3 regions of the Streptomyces sp. NBC_01268 genome follow, and region 2 is predicted to be linked to each of the others. Evidence: riboswitches for the same ligand, from Rfam matches in the RefSeq annotation. Region 2 holds a riboswitch; each other region holds the start of a gene.
The links. A riboswitch is a leader RNA that binds a small molecule or an ion and turns the genes downstream of it on or off. The one in region 2 is predicted to bind cobalamin.

Region 1 (4,900 bases), 5.6 Mb from region 2:
CCGGGACCGGCCTCGCGGGGGTAGCCGTGGGCGGCGAGTTCGCGGGCGACCTGCATGTGGGAGCGGGCCGCCTCCAGGCTGATCACGTCGGCGTCGAGGTCGTCGATGGCCTGGACGACGTCGCCGAACTCGGCGTAGCACATGTGGGTGTGGATCTGGGTGTCGGGCCGCACTCCCGCGGTGGTGAGCCGGAACGACTCGGTCGCCCAGGCGAGATACGCCGGGTGGTCGGCCTCCCGCAGCGGCAGGGTCTCGCGCAGCGCGGGCTCGTCGACCTGGATGACGGAGGTGCCGGCGGCCTCCAGGTCGTTCACCTCGTCGCGCAGCGCGAGGGCCACCTGCCGGGCGGTCTCGCCCAGCGGCTGGTCGTCGCGGACGAAGGACCAGGCGAGCATGGTGACCGGGCCGGTGAGCATGCCCTTGACCGGCTTGGGCGTCAGGGACTGCGCGTACGTCGTCCAGCGCACCGTCATCGGCCGCGGACGGGAGATGTCACCGGCGAGGATCGGCGGACGGACGTACCGGGTGCCGTACGACTGCACCCAGCCGTGCCGGGTGGCGAGGTAGCCGTCGAGCTGTTCGGCGAAGTACTGCACCATGTCGTTGCGTTCGGGCTCGCCGTGCACCAGGACGTCGAGCCCCGCCTTCTCCTGGAAGGAGACGACCTCCTGGATCTCCGCCCGGATGCGCTCCTCGTAGCCCTCGTCCCCGATCCGTCCGGCGCGCAGGTCCGCGCGAGCGGCGCGCAGTTCGGCCGTCTGCGGGAAGGACCCGATGGTGGTGGTCGGGAGCAGCGGAAGCCCGAGGTGGGCCCGCTGGGCGGCGGCACGCCGCGCGTAGGACGGCGAGCGGCGGCGGTCCGCCTCGGTGACGGCCCGGACCCGGGCCCGGACGGCGGGGTCGCGGGTGAGGGGGGAGGCGGCGCGGGCGGAGCGCGCGCTCCGGTTGGCGGCCAGCTCGCCGCTGATGGCGTCGGTGCCCAGGGACAGGCCCTTGGCCAGGGCGACGACCTCGTCCGTCTTCTGCCGGGCGAAGGCGAGCCAGGCCAGGACCTGCGGGTCGACGTCCTCCTCGGCCGCGGCGTCGAGCGGCACGTGGAGCAGCGAGCACGAGGCCGACACGTCCACGTGGCCGGCGAGACCGAGGAGGGTGCCGAGGGTGGTGAGGGAGCTCTGCAGGTCGTCGACCCAGACGTTGCGGCCGTCGACCACGCCGGCGACGAGCCGCTTGCCGGGCAGGCCTCCGACGGCCGCGAGTCCGTCGAGGTTCGCGGCGGCGGGCCCGGTGAAGTCGAGGGCGAGTCCCTCGACGGGCGCCTTCGCGAGCACCGGGAGGGCGTCGCCCAGCCGGTCGAAGTAGGAGGCGACGAGCAGCTTCGGCCGGTCCCGGGCGGCGCCGAGATCGCGGTAGGCCCGTGCGGCGGCGGCGAGTTCGGCGGGCGTGCGGTCCTGCACCAGGGCCGGTTCGTCGATCTGCACCCACTCCGCGCCGGCGGCCCGGAGGTCGGCGAGGACCTCGGCGTAGACGGGCAGCAGGCGGTCCAGCAGGGTCAGCGGCTCGAACTCCGCCGCCACGCCGGGGGCGGGCTTCGCCAGCAGGAGATAGGTGACCGGTCCCACCAGGACGGGTCGGGCGGTCAGACCCAGCGCGAGGGCCTCGCGCAGCTCCGTGACCTGCTTGGCCGAGTCCGCCGAGAAGACGGTGTCAGGGCCCAGTTCGGGGACGAGGTAGTGGTAGTTGGTGTCGAACCACTTGGTCATCTCCAGCGGCGCCACGTCCTGGGTGCCGCGGGCCATGGCGAAGTAGCCGTCCGTCGCGTCGGCCGCCACGGCCTCCTGGTGGCGGCGGGGGATCGCGCCCACCATGACGGTGGTGTCCAGGACGTGGTCGTAGTACGAGAAGTCGCCGGTCGGCACTTCGGTGATGCCGGCGTCGGCGAGCTGCAGCCAGTTCGTCCGGCGCAGCGCGGCGCCGGTGTTCCGGAGGGCGTCGGCGGTGACGCGGCCCTTCCAGTAGCCCTCGATCGCCTTCTTGAGTTCGCGGTTCCGCCCCTGACGGGGGTAGCCGTACACGGTGGCCCGTGCTGCCGCGGCTGCGGACTTCGTGGTCACGGAGATCTCCTTCGCGAGATGAATCCCTGAGGTCCGGAGACCTGACGAGGGGCGAAGGGAGACCGGGAACAGGCGGATGCGCACGCGCGCAGCAAGGCACGCTCGTCCGCCTGTATGGTCGCCGACCCGCCCTCGAGGTCACCGGATGGCCGCGCGCGGAATCGTCCGCGTGCGGGCAACGGGCAGGTCTTCGGACTCGCGGGCACGTCCCGTCGTACGGGACTCCTACTGGCCGTCGCTTCCCAGGTCCGGTACGTCGGACCCAGTGCTGTGTGACGGCGGTCGTTCCCACTCACCGCTGCGGGGCAGTCCCGGATTCCCACCGGGTTCCCTCTTACGACGCATCCCGCCTGGCGGACGGGGCGAACCAGCTGCGCCCTCACTCTAGACCACGGGCCACACCGGCCGGCGGGTGAAGCCGGGCCCGGCACACCGGAGTTCACGTCGCGACCAGGCCGCAGGGGATCAAGGACCCTGTGGAGGTGGCTGGTTCTGTGCCATCGGTCAGGGTCGGGTCCTCCTTCAGGGGGAGATGATGCCGTCCTTCGGGGGGATTCCGGCAAGTCCCCTCTGAGCAAGGGTTCTTGGGACAGAACGTCCACCTCCCGCGAGGATCTCCATCACCGTGCGAAGCAGACGAACAGCGCCCGCCGTGGCCCTCGGCGCCATCGCGACGCTCCTCCCCGTTCTCACCCCCGCCGTGGCCTCGGCGGCCGGACCGGCGCCCCGGGCCGCCACCGCGACCACCGCCACCCCGTCACCCGACCCGCTCGCCCGCTACGGCCGGCAGAAGCCGCGCTGGAGTCGCTGCGACGCCGAAGGGCCGGCGGAGTACGAGTGCGCGACGATCGAGGTGCCCCTCGACTACGCCCGCCCGAACGGCCGCACGCTCGACCTCGCCGTGTCCCGGACGAAGGCGACCAGCGCCCGTGACCGGCGCGGTGTGCTGCTGCTGAACCCCGGCGGGCCCGGCGGATCGGGCCTCGACATGCCGGTCTGGATGGCGCCGATGCTGTCGGACGACGTGAGGAAGCGGTACGACCTGATCGGCTTCGACCCCCGGGGCGTCGGCCGGAGCAGCCCGGTGAGCTGCGGACTGAACGACGCGGAGACCGCGTGGCAACGCCCTTACAAGGCAGCGACGTTCAAGCGGGACGTCCAGTGGGCGCGGACCGTCGCGGAGAAGTGCCGGGCGCGGAACGGCGCCGTCCTGTCGCACCTCACCACCCGCGACACGGCACGGGACATGGACGTCATCCGCGCGGTGCTCGGCGAGAAGAAGATCTCGTACCTCGGCTACTCCTACGGCACCTATCTGGGAGCCGTCTACACGCAGATGTTCCCCAAGCGCGCCGACCGGTTCGTGCTCGACAGCGCGGTCGACCCGGAGCGGATCTGGCGCGGCATGATCCGGATATGGGCCGAGGGGGCGGAACCGGCGTTCACGCGGTGGACCGGCTGGGCCGCCGAGCGGAACGCGACCTACGGGCTCGGCGCCATCCCTGCCGAGGTCGGCGCGACGTTCTGGGCGCTGGTCGCCCGGGCGGACCGCGAGCCGATCGAGCTCGACGGCGTCGCCCTGACGGGCGACGACATCCGGCTCGGGTCGCGGGCCGTCTTCTTCGACGTGGCCTACGCCGCCGAGGCGGTCGTACGGCTCAAGGACGCCGCGGAGGGCCGGACCCCGGCGCCGGCGCGGCGCGGCACGCCGCCCGCCCCGGTACCGTCGGCCTTCGCCCGCGCGGCCGACGCCCCGGCCGACGCACCCGCCGTCCCGGCGGACAACATGGACGCCGCCTTCTGGTCCGTGGTGTGCGCCGACACCCGCGCGTGGCCGCGCGACCCGGAGCGGTACCGGCGCGACGCGATCCGCGACAAGCGCCGGTACCCGCTGTACGGGGACTTCGCGTCGAACATCAAGCCGTGTGCGTTCTGGCGGGGCGGGGCCGAGCCCGCCACCGAGGTGAACAACTCCGTCGCCGCCCTCGTCCTGCAGAACGAGTGGGACTCCCAGACACCCCTGGCCAGTGGGCAGGGGCTGCGCCGTGCGATGAAGGGGGCCCGGATGGTCACCGTCCTCGGCGGCCAGGGCCACGGCGTCTACGGCCTGGGATCCTGCGCGGACGCGACCGCCACCGCCTACCTGGTCACGGGCCGTCTGCCCGCCGGGGACCTCACCTGCCGGACCCCGGCCGACCAGGCCCACCGCTCCACCGGGCTCCCGCTGCCGACCCTCCCGCAGCGCCTCCCGATCGGGCAGGGCCGCTTCTGACGGCCCCCTGACCGGCCCTGAGGGCGGGACCCCGCGCGGCGGGGCCCCGCCCGCATGGGCGACCAGGGTTCACGATCCGCCGGTCGGGATCAGGCCGCGGGGGCCCTGAAGTGGCAGTTCGTGGAGATGGACGAGGTGGTCGTGCCGTCGGTGGTGCGGACCCGCCAGCCGTAGGCGTGGCCCGGGATCAGCTGGGGGACAGGGACGGAGACGGTGCCCTGGCCGCGGACCTTGGTGCTCGCCGAGCCGGCCGCGCCCATGGTGATCGGCTGGGGCTGGGTCTGGTCGGTGTTGTCCCAGACGGAGAACTCGGCCCACACCTCCTTCGACGGGTCCGGGTGCGTGACCTTCGCCGTCAGCGTCGGCGTGAGGGTGGTCGCCGTGCCGTAGTCGGCGCCGAAGGGATCGAGGTTCTGGTGGCAGCCCTGGGACAGCGGCTCGCCCGGGGCCTCGCGCAGCTGCGTGCCGCGGCCGGTCGGCGCCGTCAGCTTGCCGGCGTACGAGGCGATCTGGTCGT
Region 2 (4,900 bases):
ACGCCCTCGGCGAGCGCCCGCTCGATGTCGAGCGCGCCGACCAGTCGGTCCTCGGAGGCGCCGACGGGCAGCTCGACCATGCGCGCGGGCCGTTCGTCGCCGCCCGCGGCCTCGTGCGGCCCGTCCGGGCAGCCGGGGTCGGGCGCGCCCGGGTCGCAGCTGAAGCGGCAGCCCGCGACCACGGGCACGGCCGGCAGCAGCTCGGCGAGCGCGCGCACGGCGGTCGACTTGGCGGTGCCCTTCTCGCCGCGGACGAGCACACCGCCCACGGCCGGGCTGACGGCGTTCAGCAGCAGCGCGAGCCGCAGGTCGTCCATGCCGACGACGGCGGTGAACGGATAGCGGGTGCTCATCGGGTGGTCACTCCTTCGAGTCGTACGGAGGTCGGGGCGGGCGGTGCGGGCGCGGCGGTCACGGCGCCCCCGGCGGCACGAACGGCAGCCCCGCCGGGGCGCCCTCCTCGATGAGCCGCAGCAGCGCGTCCGTGTCGGCGTGCTCCTCGATCAGGTCGCCCAGCCGGTCCAGCTGCTCCTCGCGGAGCGCGCCGAACGAGGTGTCCGGGGCCGGGACGAAGCGGCGGCCGGAGGCGGCGGCGACCTCGCGCAGGAAGGCCCTGCGGAAGCCGTCGCTCTCCAGCGAGCCGTGCCAGTGGGTGCCCCACACCGCACCGACCCGGCAGCCGTCGAGGAACGGCTCGCCGCCCTCGACGGTGGCGACGCCGTGGTGGATCTCGTACCCCTCGACCCGTTCGCCGAGCGCCTCGCCGACCGGCCGGGCCAGGGTCTTCTCGACGCCGAAGCGCACCCGCACGGGCAGCAGCCCGAGCCCGTCGACCACGCCGGCCCTCGACTCCACCTCGTCCTCGATCCGCTGGCCGAGCGCCTGGAAGCCGCCGCAGATGCCGAGCACCGGGCGCCCCTCGGCGGCGCGCCGGGCCAGCGCGTCGGCCAGGCCGCGTTCCCGCAGCCAGGCGAGGGCCTTGACGGTGCCGCGGGTGCCGGGCACGACGACCAGGTCCGCGTCGACGAGCTCCTCGGGCCGGTCCACGAACCGGACCACGACGCCCGGCTCGGCGGCCAGCGCGTCCACGTCGGTGAAGTTGGACATCAGCGGGACGGCGCAGACGGCGACCCGCAGCACGTCGGCGCCGACCGGCGGCGCCACCACCGACTCGCGGACGGTGCCCCGCAGCGAGACCCGCAGGCCGTCCTCCTCGTCGATGCCGAGCCCGTGCGCGTACGGCAGGACACCGAGGGCGCGGCGTCCGGTGAGCCCGTGGAGCATGTCGAGACCGGGCTCGAGGAGCGTCACGTCGCCCCGGAACTTGTTCACCAGATAGCCGGCGACGAGCGCCTGGTCCTCGGGTGCGAGCAGCGCCGTCGTGCCGAAGAACTGGGCGAACACCCCGCCCCGGTCGATGTCGCCGACGACCACGACGGGCAGCTTCGCGGCCCGCGCGATGCCCATGTTCACGATGTCCGTGCGCCGCAGGTTGATCTCGGCCGGGCTGCCCGCCCCCTCGCAGATCACGGCGTCATACGTGCCCCGCAGTTCCTCCAGGCACGCCATCACGGGCTCGAAGAGCGTCGCCTGGCGCCCGCCGTGGTAGCCGCGGGCGCTCATCTCGCCGACCGGCTTCCCCATGAGCACGACCTGGCTGGAGCGGTCGCTGCCGGGCTTCAGGAGCACCGGGTTCATCAGCGCGGTGGGCTCGACGCGGGCGGCCTGCGCCTGCATGGCCTGGGCGCGGCCGATCTCGGCGCCCTCCCGGGTGACGAAGGAGTTCAGGGACATGTTCTGCCCCTTGAACGGCGCGACCTTGACGCCCTGCCGGACCAGCCAGCGGCAGATGCCGGCCGTGACGACGCTCTTGCCCGCGTCGGACGTGGTCCCGGCGACCAGCAGCCCCCCACCCCTCATGCGTTCCTCCGCTTCAGCGCGCTCGCGATCATCCGGCCGCCGACACAGGCGGCCAGGGTCAGTCCGGTCACCCGGCGGGACAGGCGTACCGCCCGGTCGATGTCGGCGACCTCGACGGGCCGCCCCGCCCCGTTGAGGACGGGCCGGTGCTCGATCCGGCCGCCGTACGCCAGCGTCCCGCCGAGCCGTACGCCGAGCGCGCCCGCGAAGGAGGCCTCCACGGGGCCCGCGTTGGGGCTGGGGTGCTTCGCCGCGTCGGCGCGCCAGGCCCGGGCCGCGCCGCGCGGGTTCCCGCCGGCGACGGTGGCGAGGACGGCGGTGAGCCGGGCGCCCGGCCAGCCGGCGAGGTCGTCGAGCCGGGCCGAGGCCCAGCCGAAGCGGCGGTACTTCGGTGACTTGTGGCCGACCATCGCGTCCAGGGTGTTGACCGCCCGGAAGCCGACCAGGCCGGGCACGCCCGCGACGGCGCCCCAGAACAGGGCGCCCACGACGGCGTCGGAGGTGTTCTCGGCGACCGACTCGACGACCGCGCGGGCCATCGCGGGACCGTCCAGGGAGTGCGGGTCGCGCCCGCACAGGTGCGGCAGGCGCTCCCGGGCGACCTCCAGGTCCCCGGCCGCGAGCGCCCCGCCGATCGCGCGGGCCTCGCGGCCCAGGGTCGTACCGCCGACGACGGCCCACACGGAGGCGGCGGTCAGGGCGACGGTGGCGGCGCGGCTGCCCCGTACCGTACGGGCGGCCAGGGCGCCGAGCGCCATGGTGGAGCCGGCGCAGACGGCGGTGTGCAGGGCGCCCCAGCCGCGGTGGTCGCGCAGCAGGCGCTCCTCGACCGCGCCGGCGGCCCGGCCGAAGGCGGCGACGGGATGGCCGCGGCGGGGGTCGCCCGCGAGCAGGTCGACGGCGAGGCCGGCGGCCGCTCCGTACGCGAAGACTCGGGTGGCACCGGAGGCGCCGGTGGTACCGGGAAAGCTGAGGCCGCGGCCGGGCATGGCGCTCTGTCCTCACTCAGGGTCCGCGCCCTGGATCGACGTGACCGGCGGCGAGAGTTCCTGACTCCCGGCCCCGGGGGGCCGGTCACAGTGGCGGGACCGCGCCGGATTCGCACCGGACTTCCTCTACTGCCGCCGTAATGGCCCCGGCAGTCCACCACGCTGCGCGAACAGCCGTCAACTCACCCTTGACCTGCGTCGGGTCACTGTGCGGAGCGCCACAGACACGACGGCCGGGCGGTCCGCACCCGTGGTGCGGACCGCCCGGCCGTCGTGCCCGTGCGTCGGACGACGCTCGGTGGAGCGCGTCAGATGACGATCAGGTAGATGCCGTACGCCACGGCCGCCGCGCACAGGGCGAAGCAGGCGTAGGCGCCGGTGCGGGCCAGGCCGGCGGAGCCGCCGCTCGCGGCCGCCTCCTCCTGCTTGGAGAGGCCCATGACACCGAGGGTGAAGAGGCCCACCAGGGCGACGGTCGCCACGAGGCTGACTCCGAAGACGGAGCCGAGGGCTGCCCAGTCGATCTTCATGCTTGGTTCCAGTTCCTTAGACCGCGGCGGCGGGGGCCGGGGGAGCGGCCGGGTCCGTGGGGCCCGGGGTGGGGATGGTGGTCTTCAGGTCCGTGTCCGCGACGGCGGCGACGGAGCCGGCCGGCGGCGGCGGGGTGACGGCCGCGATGGCGGTGGTCACGACGCCGGCGGGCTCGGCGGGGGCGGCGTCGAGGTCGTCGGCCGTGACGTTGTTGTGGTCGACCGGCTTGCGACGGGACAGCGACCAGATGACACCGGAACCGGCGACCAGCAGGACCGCGACGGCGGCGATGCCCCAGGGGCCCTGCTTGGTGAGGAACTCGGCACCGGCGCCGACCACGCCCGCGGCGGGCAGGGTCAGACCCCAGGCGACGAACATCCGGGTGGCGGTCGACCAGCGGACGACACCGCCCTTGCGGCCGAGGCCGGCGCCCATCACGGCACCCGAGCAGGACTGGGTGGTGGAGAGCGAGAAGCCCAGGTGGGAGGAGGCCAGGATGACCGTGGCGGCGCTGGTCTGGGCGGCGAAGCCCTGCTGCGGCTGGAGGTCGGTGAGGCCCTTGCCCATGGTGCGGATGATGCGCCAGCCGCCGAGGTAGGTGCCGAGCGCGATCGCCACACCGGCGGCGACGATGACCCACATCGGAGGGTTGGAGCCGGGGGCGAGGACGCCGCCGGTGACCAGGGCGAGGGTGATGATGCCCATCGTCTTCTGGGCGTCGTTGGTGCCGTGCGCGAGCGAGACCAGACCGGCGGAGGCGATCTGGCCGGCCCGGTAGCCCTTGGCGGTGGCCTTCGTCTCGGCCTTCGCGCCGATGCGGTAGGTCAGCCGGGTGGCGACCATCGCGGCGAGACCGGCGACGATCGGGGCGGCGACGGCGGGGATCAGGACCTTGGTGACGATGGTCGGTCCGTTGACCGCGCCCCAGCCGGCCGACATCACGGCGGCGCCGATGAGGCCGCCGAACAGGGCGTGGGAGGAGCTGGACGGCAGACCGAGCAGCCAGGTCAGCAGGTTCCACAGGATGGCGCCGACGAGCGCCGCGAAGATCACTTCTGTACGAATGCCCTCTTCGTTGATGATCCCGCCGGAGATCGTCTTGGCGACCTCCACGGACAGGAACGCGCCGACGAGGTTCAGCACGGCGGACATGGCCACCGCCGTCTTGGGCTTGAGAGCACCGGTCGAGATGGTCGTCGCCATCGCGTTGGCGGTGTCGTGGAAACCGTTCGTGAAATCGAACACGAGAGCTGTCACGACCACAATCGCGAGCAGCAGCGTGATGTGTTCCATTTACCCAGGCAATCGTTTGACGTCAGTGGCTCGTCGAACGTACGCAACCTGGGTGAACGGAAGATGAACTGGATCGGGCTGTGTGGTGTCCCCAACCGGGGTCCCGGCATTCCATTTCCGCCCCCGGAACCGTCCCGGACCGCCCGGCTGTCCACCATGCGGTCAGG
Region 3 (4,900 bases), 1.9 Mb from region 2:
GGACGACCTGCTCGCAGGCGAAGCGCAGCACCGCGTGCACCTCGGCGCCGTACGCGCCGGCCACGGAGCCGATCGCGTCCACGGACCAGTCCGCCGCCTCCATGCCCTCGACCAGCTCGCGGGCCTTCGCCTCCGCCTCGTCGGCGGTGGTGCGCGTCGCCGCCGACTCGTCCAGGCCGAGCGCCTCGCGCAGGCCCGGCAGCGCCTGCGTGCCGCCCCAGATCTGCCGGGCCCGCAGGATCGACAGGACCAGGTTCACCCGGGCCTCGCCGACCGGGGCGCCGCCCAGGACGTGCAGACCGTCACGGATCTGCGCGTCCTTGACCTCGCACAGCCAGCCGTCGACGTGCAGCAGGAAGTCGTCGAAGCCGTCGTCCTCCGGCCGGTCCTCCAGGCCCAGGTCGTGGTCCAGCTTCGCCGCCTGGATCAGCGTCCAGATCTGCGCGCGGATCGCCGGCAGCTTCGCCGGGTCCATGCTGCTGATCTGCGCGTACTCGTCGAGCAGCTGCTCCAGGCGCGCGATGTCGCCGTACGAGTCGGCGCGGGCCATCGGCGGCACCAGGTGGTCGACGAGCGTGGCGTGCACGCGCCGCTTGGCCTGGGTGCCCTCGCCCGGGTCGTTGACCAGGAACGGGTAGACCAGCGGCAGGTCGCCGAGCGCGGCGTCCGGGCCGCAGGCGGCGGACAGGCCGGCGTTCTTGCCGGGCAGCCACTCCAGGTTGCCGTGCTTGCCCAGGTGCACCATCGCGTCCGCGCCGAAACCCCCGTCCTCGGCGCGGGCGGCGATCCAGCGGTAGGCCGCCAGGTAGTGGTGCGACGGCGGCAGGTCCGGGTCGTGGTAGATCGCGATCGGGTTCTCGCCGAAGCCGCGCGGCGGCTGGATGAGGACCAGCAGGTTCCCGCGGCGCAGCGCGGCCAGCACGATGTCGCCCTCGGGGTTGCGGGAGCGGTCCAGGAACATCTCGCCCGGGGCCGGGCCCCAGTGCTCCTCGACCTGCTCGCGCAGCTCCGCCGGGAGTTCGGCGTACCAGCGCTTGTAGTCGGCGGCCGGGATGCGGACCGGGTTGCGGGCCAGCTGCTCCTCGGTGAGCCAGTCCTGGTCGTGGCCGCCGGCCTCGATCAGGGCGTAGATCAGCTCGTCGCCGTCGCCGGAGACCAGGCCGGGGATGTCCTCGACCGGGCCGAAGTCGTAGCCCTCGGCGATGAGCCGGCGCAGCAGCGCCACGGCGGAGGCCGGGGTGTCGAGGCCGACGGCGTTGCCGATGCGGGAGTGCTTCGTCGGGTACGCGGAGAGGACGAGCGCCAGCTTCTTCTCGCCGTTCGCGATGTGCCGCAGACGGGCGTGCCGGACGGCGATGCCGGCGACGCGGGCGGAGCGCTCGGCGTCCGCCACGTACGCGGGCAGCCCGTCCTCGTCGATCTCCTTGAAGGAGAACGGGACGGTGATGAGCCGGCCGTCGAACTCCGGGACGGCGACCTGGCTGGCCGCGTCCAGCGGCGACAGGCCCTCGTCGTTCTCCTCCCACGCGGCGCGCGAGCCCGTCAGGCACAGCGCCTGCAGGATCGGCACGTCCAGGGCGGCGAGCGCGCCCGCGTCCCAGGCCTCCTCGTCGCCGCCCGCCTGCGCCTCGGCCGGCTTGGTGCCGCCCGCCGCGAGGACCGTCGTGACGATCGCGTCGGCCCCGCGCAGCTCGTCGAGGAGCTCGGGCTCCGGGGCCCGGAGCGAGGCCACGTACAGGGCCTTCGCCCGGGCGCCCTGCCGCTCGATCGCGTCGCAGAGGGTGCCGACGAAGGCGGTGTTGCCGCTCATGTGGTGGGCGCGGTAGTAGAGCACGGCGACGGTGGGGGCGCCCTCGGGCGTGTCCCCCGCGGTCCGCTCCAGCGGGCCCCAGGTCGGCGCGGGGGCCGGCGGCTCGAAGCCGTGGCCGGTCAGCAGCACGGTGTCGGAGAGGAAGCGGGCCAGCTGGCCGAGGTTGCCCGGGCCGCCGTGCGCCAGGTAGGCGTGCGCCTCGGTGGCGACGCCGACCGGGACGGTCGAGGCCTCCATCAGCTGGGCGTCGGGAGCCTGTTCGCCGCTCAGCACCACCACGGGCTTCCCGGCGGCCAGGACCGTGTCGAGGCCCTCCTCCCAGGAGCGCAGGCCGCCGAGGAGGCGGACGACGACGAGTTCGGCGCCGTCGAGGAGGGCGGGGAGGTCGGCCAGCGGCAGCCGGGCCGGGTTGGCGTACCGGTACTCCACCGGGCCTTCGGCGGCGTTCGCCGCGCGGGCGCTGAGCAGGTCGGTGTCGGAGTGCGACAGCAGCAGGAGCATGGCGAGCTCAGGGCCTTCCTCGGGGTTGTCCGCGCCCCGGGTGGTCGTATGGACGGCGGGAGTTCCTGACTCACCGCCCCGAAACTCCGGACCGGCTCACAGTGGCGGGACCGCGCCGGATTCTCACCGGGCTTCCTCCCCGGGGTCCTGGGACCCCATGCCGTCTGCATCCTAGATCGTGAGCGGGCGCGGCGGGGGAGAGCCGGGGGTCGGGCGGATCACACCGGGGGACCGGGCCCCGGTCACGGCGGCCCCGGGCCCCGGTCGTGGCCGGCTCCGGCCCCGGTCGTGGCTGGTTCTCGGCAGGTGGGAGCGGATCCCGCCGTGGGTATGCTCGCCGCCATGTCGGCCACCCCACGCACCTCGCCCGAACCGGGCGAACCTCTCATACGGGACCGCGGCGACGCCTGTCCGGGTGCGCTGCGACTGCACGCGGCGGACGACGGGCGGCTCGCCCGACTCCGGCTGCCCGGCGGGCGTTTGACGGAGGCTCAGGTCCTGGCGCTGGCCGACGCGGCCGAGTCCCTCGGGGACGGCAGCATCAGCATCACCTCGCGCGGCAACGCGGAGCTCCGCGGGCTCGGCGAGGGCTGCGGCGCCGAGCTGGCCGCGCTGCTCGACCGGGCCGGGCTGCTGCCCTCGCCGAGCCACGAACGGGTCCGCAACATCGTCGTCTCTCCGGCCGCCGGACTGGACGGACTCGGCGGCGCCGAGCCGCAGTTGTGGGCACGGGAACTGGACGCGCTGCTGTGCGCGGAGGCGTGGACCGCGGCGCTCTCCGGACGCTTCCTGTTCGTCCTGGACGACGGGCGGGGCGACGTCGCGGGGCTCGGCGGGGATGTGACCTTGCTCGCAGAAGGGCCTCCCGCGGGCGGGGACGTCCGCGCCCAGCTGCGCCTCGGCCCCCAGGCCTTCCGGGTCGCCGCGACCGACGCCCCGCGCGCCGCGCTCGCCGCCGCCGACGCCTTCCTGCGGGCCGCCGAGACCGCCGGGACGGGCGCCTGGCGGGTGCGGGAACTGCCCGAGGGGTGCGTGCCCGACCTGGCGGCCGCCCTGGCGCGCGCCGGACTCGCCGCGGAGCCCGTCCCCCACCCCGTACCGCCGCTGCCCCAAGGGGACCCGCCCGTCCCGGGGCCGCTGGGCGCGGACGCCCTGTACGTCCTCGCGCCGCTCGGCCGGCTGACCGCCGTCCAACTGCGGGCGCTGCTGCCGGCCCGCGAGGTGCGGTTCACGCCCTGGCGCGGTGCGGTGGTCGCCGCGCCGCCCGGCCGGCTCGCCGCGCTCACGGAGCTCGCCGCGTACGGCCTGATCACCCGGCCCGACGCCCCCGGCACCGGCGTCGGGGCCTGCACCGGGCGGCCCGGCTGCGCCAAGTCCCTCGCCGACGTGCGGCGGGACGCGGCCCTCGCCCCGCACGGGCGGCTGCCCGTCCACTTCTCCGGGTGCGCACGCCGCTGCGGGCACCCGCACGGCGCCTGGGTCGACGTCCTCGCCACCGAGGACGGCGGCTACCTGGTCGACGGCGTCCCCACCCTCCGTACCTCCCTGTCCGAAGCGGTCGCGGCGGCCCGCGGCCCGGCGACCCCCACGAGATGAGCGAGAGCAACAGGATGTTCGAGTACGAGAAGGACGGCGCGGAGATCTACCGCCGCTCCTTTGCCACGATCCGCGCCGAGGCGGACCTCGCGGGCCTGCCCGCCGACGTCAGCCAGGTCGCCGTGCGGATGATCCACGCCTGCGGCATGACCGACCTCGTGCGGGACATCGCCCACTCCCCCGGCGTCGTCGCCTCGGCGCGTGCCGCCCTGCGTGCGGGCGCGCCGATCCTGTGCGACGCCCAGATGGTCGCCAGCGGGGTCACCCGCAAGCGGCTGCCCGCCGACAACGACGTGGTCTGCACGCTGTCCGACCCGTCGGTGCCCGCGCTCGCCGCCGAGCTGGGCACCACCCGGTCGGCCGCCGCGATGGAGCTGTGGCGGGACCGCCTGGAGGGCTCGGTCGTCGCGATCGGCAACGCGCCGACGGCGCTCTTCCACCTCCTGGAGATGATCGCGAAGGGGGCGGGCCGGCCCGCCGCCGTGCTCGGCATCCCGGTCGGCTTCATCGGCGCCGCCGAGTCCAAGGACGCGCTGGCCGCCAACGACCTCGGCCTGGAGTACCTGGTCGTACGGGGCCGGCGGGGCGGCAGCGCCATGACCGCGGCGGCGCTCAACGCCCTCGCGCACGAAGCGGAGATCCAGCAGTGACCGGAAAGCTGTACGGGGTCGGGCTCGGGCCCGGCGACCCGAACCTGATGACGGTGGCCGCGGTGAAGGCCATCGCCGGAGCCGACGTCATCGCCTACCACTCGGCCCGGCACGGGCGGTCCATCGCCCGCTCCATCGCCGCCGAGCACCTGCGCGAGGACCAGATCGAGGAGCGGCTGATGTACCCGCTCACGGTCGAGACCACCGACCACCCCGGCGGCTACCGGGGCGCGCTCGACGACTTCTACGAGGAGGCCGCGGCCCGGCTCGCCGCCCACCTCGACGCGGGCCGCACGGTCGCCGTCCTCGCCGAGGGCGACCCGCTGTTCTACGGCTCGTACCA

Region 1: it holds a riboswitch for cobalamin, as region 2 does, so the genes downstream of both, metE (5-methyltetrahydropteroyltriglutamate--homocysteine S-methyltransferase) here and OG309_RS08820 (cobalamin biosynthesis protein) in region 2, are expected to answer to the same signal.
Region 3: it holds a riboswitch for cobalamin, as region 2 does, so the genes downstream of both, cobN (cobaltochelatase subunit CobN) here and OG309_RS08820 (cobalamin biosynthesis protein) in region 2, are expected to answer to the same signal.

What each region holds. Positions count from the first base shown of each region.
Region 1 covers NZ_CP108454.1:7,654,141-7,659,040, forward strand. Annotated here, with positions in the region: gene metE (5-methyltetrahydropteroyltriglutamate--homocysteine S-methyltransferase) at 1-2,111, opposite strand, end outside; cobalamin riboswitch at 2,276-2,498, opposite strand; gene OG309_RS34245 (alpha/beta hydrolase) at 2,737-4,383, shown strand; gene OG309_RS34250 (LamG-like jellyroll fold domain-containing protein) at 4,473-4,900, opposite strand, start outside.
Region 2 covers NZ_CP108454.1:2,025,319-2,030,218, reverse strand. Annotated here, with positions in the region: gene OG309_RS08830 (putative cobaltochelatase) at 1-353, opposite strand, end outside; gene OG309_RS08825 (cobyric acid synthase) at 412-1,920, opposite strand; gene OG309_RS08820 (cobalamin biosynthesis protein) at 1,917-2,909, opposite strand; adenosylcobalamin (AdoCbl) riboswitch at 2,963-3,037, opposite strand; gene OG309_RS08815 (hypothetical protein) at 3,218-3,439, opposite strand; gene OG309_RS08810 (inorganic phosphate transporter) at 3,456-4,733, opposite strand.
Region 3 covers NZ_CP108454.1:3,968,176-3,973,075, forward strand. Annotated here, with positions in the region: gene cobN (cobaltochelatase subunit CobN) at 1-2,311, opposite strand, end outside; cobalamin riboswitch at 2,349-2,491, opposite strand; gene OG309_RS17600 (cobalamin biosynthesis protein CobG) at 2,654-3,907, shown strand; gene OG309_RS17605 (precorrin-8X methylmutase) at 3,904-4,557, shown strand; gene OG309_RS17610 (precorrin-2 C(20)-methyltransferase) at 4,554-4,900, shown strand, end outside.